2 linked regions of the Flectobacillus major DSM 103 genome follow. Each later gene encodes a partner of the first gene's protein in a complex. Links are inferred from orthologs where the notes say so. Each region holds a gene or a part of one and is shown in the gene's direction. Other genes may lie near its edges.

What was found.
Region 2: the proteins of carB (region 1) and carA are in contact, whole or in part, in a solved structure (PDB 1KEE), measured with the Escherichia coli proteins. The link is inferred for Flectobacillus major DSM 103 from one-to-one orthologs.

What each region holds. Positions count from the first base shown.
Region 1 is NZ_KE386491.1:3,039,547-3,044,960, reverse strand. What follows is about bases 1,139-4,475. They hold carB (carbamoyl-phosphate synthase large subunit), read left to right. Parts: upstream 1,139-1,449; coding sequence 1,450-4,275; downstream 4,276-4,475. Other genes in these bases: FLEMA_RS69865 (hypothetical protein), read right to left, coding at 4,330-4,475. Outside these bases: FLEMA_RS69870 (M28 family peptidase), read left to right, coding at 1-1,035; more of FLEMA_RS69865, read right to left, coding at 4,476-4,962. UniProt on the Escherichia coli protein: Large subunit of the glutamine-dependent carbamoyl phosphate synthetase (CPSase).
Region 2 is NZ_KE386491.1:3,202,566-3,205,466, reverse strand. It holds carA (glutamine-hydrolyzing carbamoyl-phosphate synthase small subunit), read left to right. Parts: upstream 1-852; coding sequence 853-1,950; downstream 1,951-2,901. Other genes in the region: FLEMA_RS70220 (hypothetical protein), read right to left, coding at 2,719-2,901; mnmC2 (tRNA (5-methylaminomethyl-2-thiouridine)(34)-methyltransferase MnmC2), read left to right, coding at 2,018-2,671; rplQ (50S ribosomal protein L17), read left to right, coding at 58-597. UniProt on the Escherichia coli protein: Small subunit of the glutamine-dependent carbamoyl phosphate synthetase (CPSase).

The sequences.
Region 1 (5,414 bases):
CAAATTTTACCTTTTCTTTTTCTCTTTGTTCCCTTCATTACACAAGCACAAGACTCAATAGCTATCAAATACGCTCAAATAATTAGTCAACCATTACTAAAAAAACATCTTACCTTTTTGGCTTCCGACCAACTCGAAGGACGTTTTACGGGTTCGGTTGGGCAAAAAAAAGCCGCTGTTTATATTGCAAACCACTTCCAAGCCAATGGCCTTTTACCCATTGTAGCAGATAGCCTACAGCAAAAATCATATTTTCAGCCATTTTATATCAAAAAATATTTTGGCGAACAATACAGCGTTATCCATAACCCCACAGCCAAAAATAAAAAAGGAAGAGGTGTTATTGCTACCGAAAATGTATTGGGCTTTATAGAAGGAAGCGAACACAAAGATGAGGTAATTGTGATTACGGCACATTACGACCACATAGGTACACAAAACGGAAAAGTTAATAATGGTGCCGACGACGACGGCTCGGGTACAACTTCTGTATTGGCCATTGCTTCGGCTTTTGCACAAGCTCTGCACGACGGCTTTCAACCTAAAAGAAGTTTGCTATTTATGACAGTTACAGGCGAAGAAATGGGACTTTTAGGTTCGGAATATTATACCGAAAAGCCTGTTATTCCACTCTCAAAAATTATTTGTGACCTCAATATTGATATGGTTGGCCGTGTCGACTCTTATCATATTACCGAAAACGACTCTAATTATGTCTATGTAATTGGGTCAGACAAAATTAGCCCTAAGCTCGATAAAATTCTTACTGAAATCAACGAAACATATACCCATTTGTCGCTTGATTATAGCTTCAATTCAGAGATGCACCCTCTACAATTGTACTACCGCTCTGACCACTACAATTTTGCCAAACATAATATTCCTATCATCTTTTTTACCAACGGAGAACACGAAGATTATCATAAACCAAGTGATGATGTTGAAAAAATTCAATTTGATATACTTCAAAAAAGAGCTCAACTCGTATTCTATATTGCTTGGGAGCTGGCTCAGGGTACACAAAAGTTGAAATAATACGATTTATAACAAGCTTTAGTACAACTAAAACTCGTAAGTACAATAACCGAATTGTATTGATTATTAGCTATTTACTAGCAGTATGAGTAACCCACTCATACAGATACTTGAATACTATGCTCAACAAGACAATAGCTAAATTCTAATGTCTATTTGACTTACAGTAGTATGATAATAACCTGAAAATGAAGAAATTGTAAAATGGAATATTTGGAGAATTAATTTTAAAAATTCAATAAATATGAATCTAGCCTTCTTATTTCGGCTCAATCTATTAACTTTGTGCAATTTTTGAGCCTATCCTATTCATTCTTGCTAAAAGCAATGTATAAATAAATAGGCATACTACAAACTACTCAGTTATTTAATATTATATAAATCGTAATTATTTAAACTAACATAAGTACAGCCGTGCCCAAAGACACATCCATCAAGTCCGTTCTCATTATCGGTTCAGGTCCAATTATCATCGGTCAGGCTTGCGAATTTGACTATTCTGGCTCGCAAGCGGCTCGCTCTCTTCGTGAAGAAGGCATCGAAGTTATTTTGATTAACTCGAACCCTGCCACGATTATGACAGACCCTCTCAATGCAGACCATGTATATCTGAAGCCGCTTGAGAAAAAGTCCATTATTGAAATCTTAGAGAAACATAACGTTGATGCCGTTTTACCAACTATGGGTGGTCAGACGGCATTAAATTTAGCTATTGATTGCGACGCTGCTGGTATCTGGGAAAAATACGACGTTCGTATCATTGGTGTTGACATCAAGGCCATTGAAACTACCGAAGACCGTGAAAAATTCCGATTAAAGATGCTAGAAATCGGTGTAGGCGTTTGTAAAGGACGTACTGCTCGCTCTTTCTTGGAAGGTAAAGAAATTGCACAGGAAACAGGCTTCCCATTGGTAATTCGCCCTTCATTTACCTTGGGTGGAACTGGTGGCGGTTTTGTGAATGAACCCAAAGACTTCGATGCAGCTCTTAACAAAGGATTGCACGCTTCGCCAACTCACGAAGTATTGGTAGAGCAGTCTATTATGGGATGGAAAGAATACGAATTGGAGCTATTGCGTGACAACCTCGGAAACGTAATTATTATCTGTTCTATCGAGAACTTCGACCCAATGGGTATTCACACTGGCGACTCAATTACGGTAGCTCCTGCTATGACATTGCCTGATACTATCTATCAGAAAATGCGTGATATGGCTATCAAAATGATGAATGCTATCGGTAAATTTGCAGGCGGTTGTAATGTTCAGTTTGCCTTGAATCCTGATACCGACGATATCATTGCTATCGAAATCAACCCTCGTGTATCTCGTTCGTCGGCTTTGGCTTCAAAAGCAACTGGTTATCCAATTGCCAAAATCGCTGCTAAAATGGCTATTGGTTACAACCTCGACGAGCTTACCAATGCTATTACAGGTAGTACTTCTGCATTTTTTGAACCTGCTCTTGACTACGTAATTGTAAAAGTTCCTCGTTGGAATTTTGACAAATTCCACGGTGCCGACAAAACCCTCGGACTACAAATGAAGTCGGTAGGTGAGGCTATGGGTATTGGTCGCAATTTCCAAGAGGCTCTTCAAAAAGCTTGTCAGTCGCTCGAAATCAAACGCAATGGTATGGGTGCCGATGGTAAAGGCTTGCGTGACCAAGACGCTATTATGAAGTCGTTGGCTAATCCTTCTTGGAATCGCCTTTTCCATATCTACGATGCCTTCAAAATGGGTATTTCGTTCAAAACAATTCGTAATGTTACCAAAATCGACAAATGGTTTTTGTACCAAGTGGAGGATTTGGTAAGAGTAGAAAACGAATTAGAAAAATATAATATTCACTCTGTTCCAAAAGAACTATTAGAAGAAGCTAAACACAAAGGCTTTGCCGACCGTCAGATTGCTTACTCTTTGCGTTGTTTGGAATCTGAAGTGTACGAACGTCGTAAAAACTTGGGTATTACACGTGTTTATAAATGCGTAGATACTTGTGCTGCCGAGTTTGAAGCAAAAACACCTTATTTCTACTCTACTTTCTCGCAAGGTTCGGCTTCGTTAGACAACGAATCTGTAACCAACAACAAGAAAAAAGTAGTAGTATTGGGTTCTGGTCCTAACCGTATCGGGCAAGGTATCGAGTTTGACTACTCTTGTGTGCATGGTATCTTGGCTGCTAAAGAAGCAGGCTACGAGGCTATCATGATTAACTCAAACCCCGAAACCGTTTCGACCGACTTCGATATTGCTGATAAATTATACTTTGAACCAGTTTTCTGGGAACACGTTTACGACATTATTCAGCACGAAAAACCAGAAGGTGTTATCGTACAATTGGGCGGACAAACAGCCTTGAAATTGGCCGAAAAACTTTCTAAATATGGTATCAAAATTATTGGTACTTCTTTTGAAGCCCTCGACTTGGCCGAAGACCGTGGTGCATTCTCTTCATTGTTGCGTGAAAACGATATTCCTTTCCCTAAATTTGGTGTATGCGAAGACGCAGATAATGCTGCCGAGTTAGGTCGTGAATTAGGCTATCCTTTGCTGGTACGTCCTTCTTATGTATTGGGTGGACAATCGATGAAAATCGTTATCAACGAAGAGGAATTAGAGCAACACGTTGTTGATATTTTGCGTGATATTCCAGGTAATAAAATCTTACTTGACCACTTCCTCGAAAATGCTATTGAAGCAGAAGCTGATGCTATTTGCGATGGAGAAGATGTATATATTATTGGTATCATGGAGCATATCGAGCCTGCGGGTATCCACTCGGGCGACTCACACTCGGTGTTACCTCCATTCGATTTGTCAGAAAATGTAATTCGTCAGATAGAAGAACACACTAAGAAAATCGCTTTGGCACTCCAAACAAAAGGACTTATCAATATCCAGTTTGCCATAAAAGATGAGGTTGTGTATATTATCGAAGCCAACCCAAGAGCATCTCGTACTGTACCGTTTATTTGTAAAGCTTACCAAGAGCCTTACGTAAACTACGCTACGAAGGTAATGTTAGGAGCAAAATTAAGCGAGTTCAACTTCCAACCAAAGAAAAATGGATGGGCTATCAAAATTCCAGTATTCTCGTTCAATAAATTCCCGAATGTGAACATGGAATTAGGCCCAGAAATGAAATCAACGGGTGAAGCTATTTACTTTATTGATTCTTTGAAGGATGAGTTTTTCCGCAAAGTGTACGGCGAACGAAACCTGTATTTGTCAAGATAGATTCTTGAATGCTTAAATAAAAACCTCCAATTGCCTTTCGGCAGTCGGAGGTTTTTATTTTAATATAATATTGGGGGGTGTTTCGTAGGCCGAACCAATTTGGCAAAGCCTATCCATTATTTCAGCAAATAGCATAAACATCACTTTGAGTTGTTCTAGGTTTTTTAGAATACCACGAACTTCTAAATAAAGCTCGTCGACACCCTCAGGAAAAGTTTGTCCCCAATAGCCTTCATCATCTTTTACTTTTACCATAAAAAGCGACAGCTCAGATAAAGCCATAAAGTGTTGTTTGATACTGTCAAGCTCTAATAAAGTTTTGATTTGAGCAGGATTTTTACTTTGTAATATAAAAGTGTCGTCAAAAATACGGTCGCCGATTTCTATGTCTTGCATCCCAAAGTATTTTGCTAAGTCACTAAAAAAGCCTTCTTTCTTAATCATAAAACGAAACCCATCTCGGTTATCATAAGCACATCGCATTCGTGTATAAGGTATTTGGGTTTTTCCTTCATGGCGATGAAATGTATCCAATACAATCGTCCAGTTTTTATGTTCTACCAAAACCTTAATATCCGACGATAAAAACCGTTGGGTATGTACCACTCTTGCATTGATTTGCTGTTCTAGTTGCGACCAGATTTCTTCTTTGGAAGGGCCAAATATATTGCGTAATATATTTTTCATCTAAATACGGTGATTTTTTAGAAATATACTCGTGGAAAACAAAAGGCAATAGGCTAAAAAAAAAGCTGACAGAAACCTCCACCAGCATTTTGAGTTCTACCTATATTAATATTTGTAAGTTGTACTGTAGTTTACAAAACAGTATTGAAATAGCCCTATGAATATTACCTATTTTTGTCATAGTCAAAGTTTCAATATTCAATTATACTTTTTTGTTAGAACAAATTCTAATTAAATACACTAAGGAGACTTAATAGGGATAAACGCATATATTGTTATATTAAAAAATAATTATAAATATTATAACATAATACAATTGAATAAAATGTTGTAGTATCTGCTACGGTACAGTTTTATAATAGCTTGACAAATTTAGGATGAATAGGTGTATTTGACCTATTGCCTAGAGAAAATGCGTAATTTTGTGTATATCATTTTATAAAAAATATTGC
Region 2 (2,901 bases), 160 kb from region 1 along the record:
TATCCTAACCGCAGCGATAGGCTTTAAGGTTTTGTCGCTTTCAACTTACGAAAAACAATGAGACACGGTAAAAAATTCAACCATTTAGGCAGAACTGCCTCACACAGAGCCGCTTTGTTATCAAATATGGCTTCTTCTTTGATTCTTCACAAAAGAATTGAAACTACAACTGCAAAAGCAAAAGAATTAAGAAAGTATGTTGAGCCTTTGATTACTAAATCAAAAACTGACGATACTAACAGCCGTCGTGTTGTATTCTCTTATTTGCAAAATAAAGAAGCTGTAAAAGAACTTTTTGGTGTAGTGTCTGAGAAAATCGCTTCTCGCCCTGGTGGATACACAAGAATTATCAAATTAGGAAATCGTCTTGGTGACAACGCTGATATCTGTTTGATCGAATTAGTTGACTTCAACGAGGTGTTGTTGGCAGCAGTTGAAGAAAAAGCTGTTAAAACTCGTCGTAGCCGTCGTGGTTCTTCTAAGAAAGCTGATGCAGCTGTAGAAGCAACTCCTTCTGCTGAAGTGGTAACTGAAGCTCCTGCAGCCGAAGAAACTACTCCTGAAGCTCCAGCTACAGAAGAAAAAACAGAGGAATAGTCTTGATGACCTTCCTTATAGAAGCCTCAATCTTTTGGATTGAGGCTTTTTTTATGCCCCAACCAATATTGGTTCTATAATAGAAGCAAGTATTTATACTTAGCTTGTTTTATTTATAAAAATACATTGTATAGTGAAATAGTAAAGTTTACTACCATCACATTATGCGTACTTATCGGGAGATGATGAGAATTTCTCTTCGTTTTTATTCATTTTCGCTTAACTTTGCATAATTTTTTAACCAAATATCAACCAATGAAAGTAACACAAAGCCAACCAGCTATTTTATTGTTGGAAGACGGCACAGTTTTTAGAGGCAACGCCCTCGGGAAAATCGGGACGAGTGGCGGTGAAATCTGCTTCAATACGGGAATGACTGGGTATCAGGAAATTTATACCGACCCTTCGTATTTTGGACAGGTAATTGTAAATACCACTTCGCATATTGGAAACTATGGTGTAGTCAACGACCTTGAAGAAGAGTCGGCTTCTGTGAAGATAGCAGGTATGGTATGTAATGAATTCTCTCCGATTCATTCTCGCAAAACGGCTGATGGTTCATTACAAGAGTATTTTGAAAAAGCAGGTATTGTAGGTATTTCAGGTGTTGATACTCGCCAAATTGTGAGACATATCCGTGAAAAAGGGGTGATGAATTGTATCATTTCTTCTGCAATTTTAGATGTTGAAGAATTAAAAAAAGAATTAGCCAAAGTTCCTCCAATGGAAGGACTTGAACTTTCGTCTCAAGTATGTACTCAAGAAGCTTACTTTTTGGGTGACGAAAACTCTGATGTTAAGGTAGCTGTACTCGACTTGGGTGTTAAGAAAAGTATTCTTACTAACTTGACCGACAGAGGCTGTTTTTTGAAGGTTTTCCCTGCAAAAACTTCTTTTGCTGAAATGGAATCTTGGGGTCCTAAAGGATATTTTATATCGAATGGCCCTGGCGACCCTGCTGTAATGCCTTATGCCGTAGAAACAGTTAAGGAAATCGTAGGAAATGATAAACCAACATTTGGTATTTGTCTTGGTCACCAAATTTTGGCTCAAGCTTCTGGTTTGTCTACATATAAAATGAAAAATGGACACCGTGGATTGAATCACCCAGTGAAAAACTTGATTACTGGTTTGTCTGAAATTACTTCTCAAAATCATGGCTTTGCTGTGAAAATGGAAGAATTGGAAAGCAATCCTAATGTAGAGCTTACTCATATCAATTTGAACGACAAAACGGTAGAAGGCTTGCGTAGAAAAGATAAGCCGGCATTCTCGGTGCAACACCACCCAGAGGCTTCTCCTGGCCCGCACGATTCTCGTTATTTGTTTGATTCTTTTGTGGGAATGTTATAAAATTGCAGGCAGTTCTTCCGAACTGCCTTTTTTATGCCAAACGGATGAATGATAATGAACGAAAAAAATGATTAAATTAGTTTTGACCAAAGATGGCTCTCATACTTTGTATAATACTGATTTGGATGTGTGGCATCACTCGGTTAATGGAGCTGTTCAGGAGTCTATGAGGGTTTTTATTGAGCTGGGGCTATGGCCAAAACTTCAAGAAAAACAGACTATTAAGATTTTTGAAATGGGCTTGGGTACGGGCTTAAATGTATTATTAACTGCCCTAGAAGCTCAAAAAGAACAAACCAATATTGTATATGAAGTAATAGAAGCATACCCTATCGGACAAGAGGAAATAGCAGCCTTGAATTATGGTGAAATTTTTTCTACAAACTTGCTTACCAAAATTCATGAAGCAACATGGGAACAAACAGTAGCCATTGATACTGGTTTTCAACTCAAGAAAGTACAACAAGATTTGCTTCAATACGATTTGGGGAATAATATCGACCTCATTTTCTATGATGCTTTTTCGCCTACTACCCAGCCCGAACTTTGGACGGAAGAGGTCTTTGTAAAGCTCTATAATGCTATGAACAAAGGTGGTTTTTTGACAACCTATTGTTCAAAAACTGTTGTTAGAAAGGCCTTGATAGCAGCAGGGTTTAAAGTAGAAAAACATCCAGGCCCTTATGGTAAAAGGGAAGTTTTGAGGGCAGTAAAAGAATAAAGGTGCTTGGAATATAACTCCAAGCACCTTTGTTGATATAAGGAATATTAAACTGTTTTTACTTCGCAAGGATAGCCAAACAAGCAGTTTTCTTTAATCATTTTGGCTACCGATTTTGGTACAAATTCTTCCCAGCCACTTTGACCAGATTGAATAGTATTCAAAACGCTATCGGCATGGATAGACAATAGGGTTTTGTCATAATTGGTAATATCCTCAAACTTATCGTT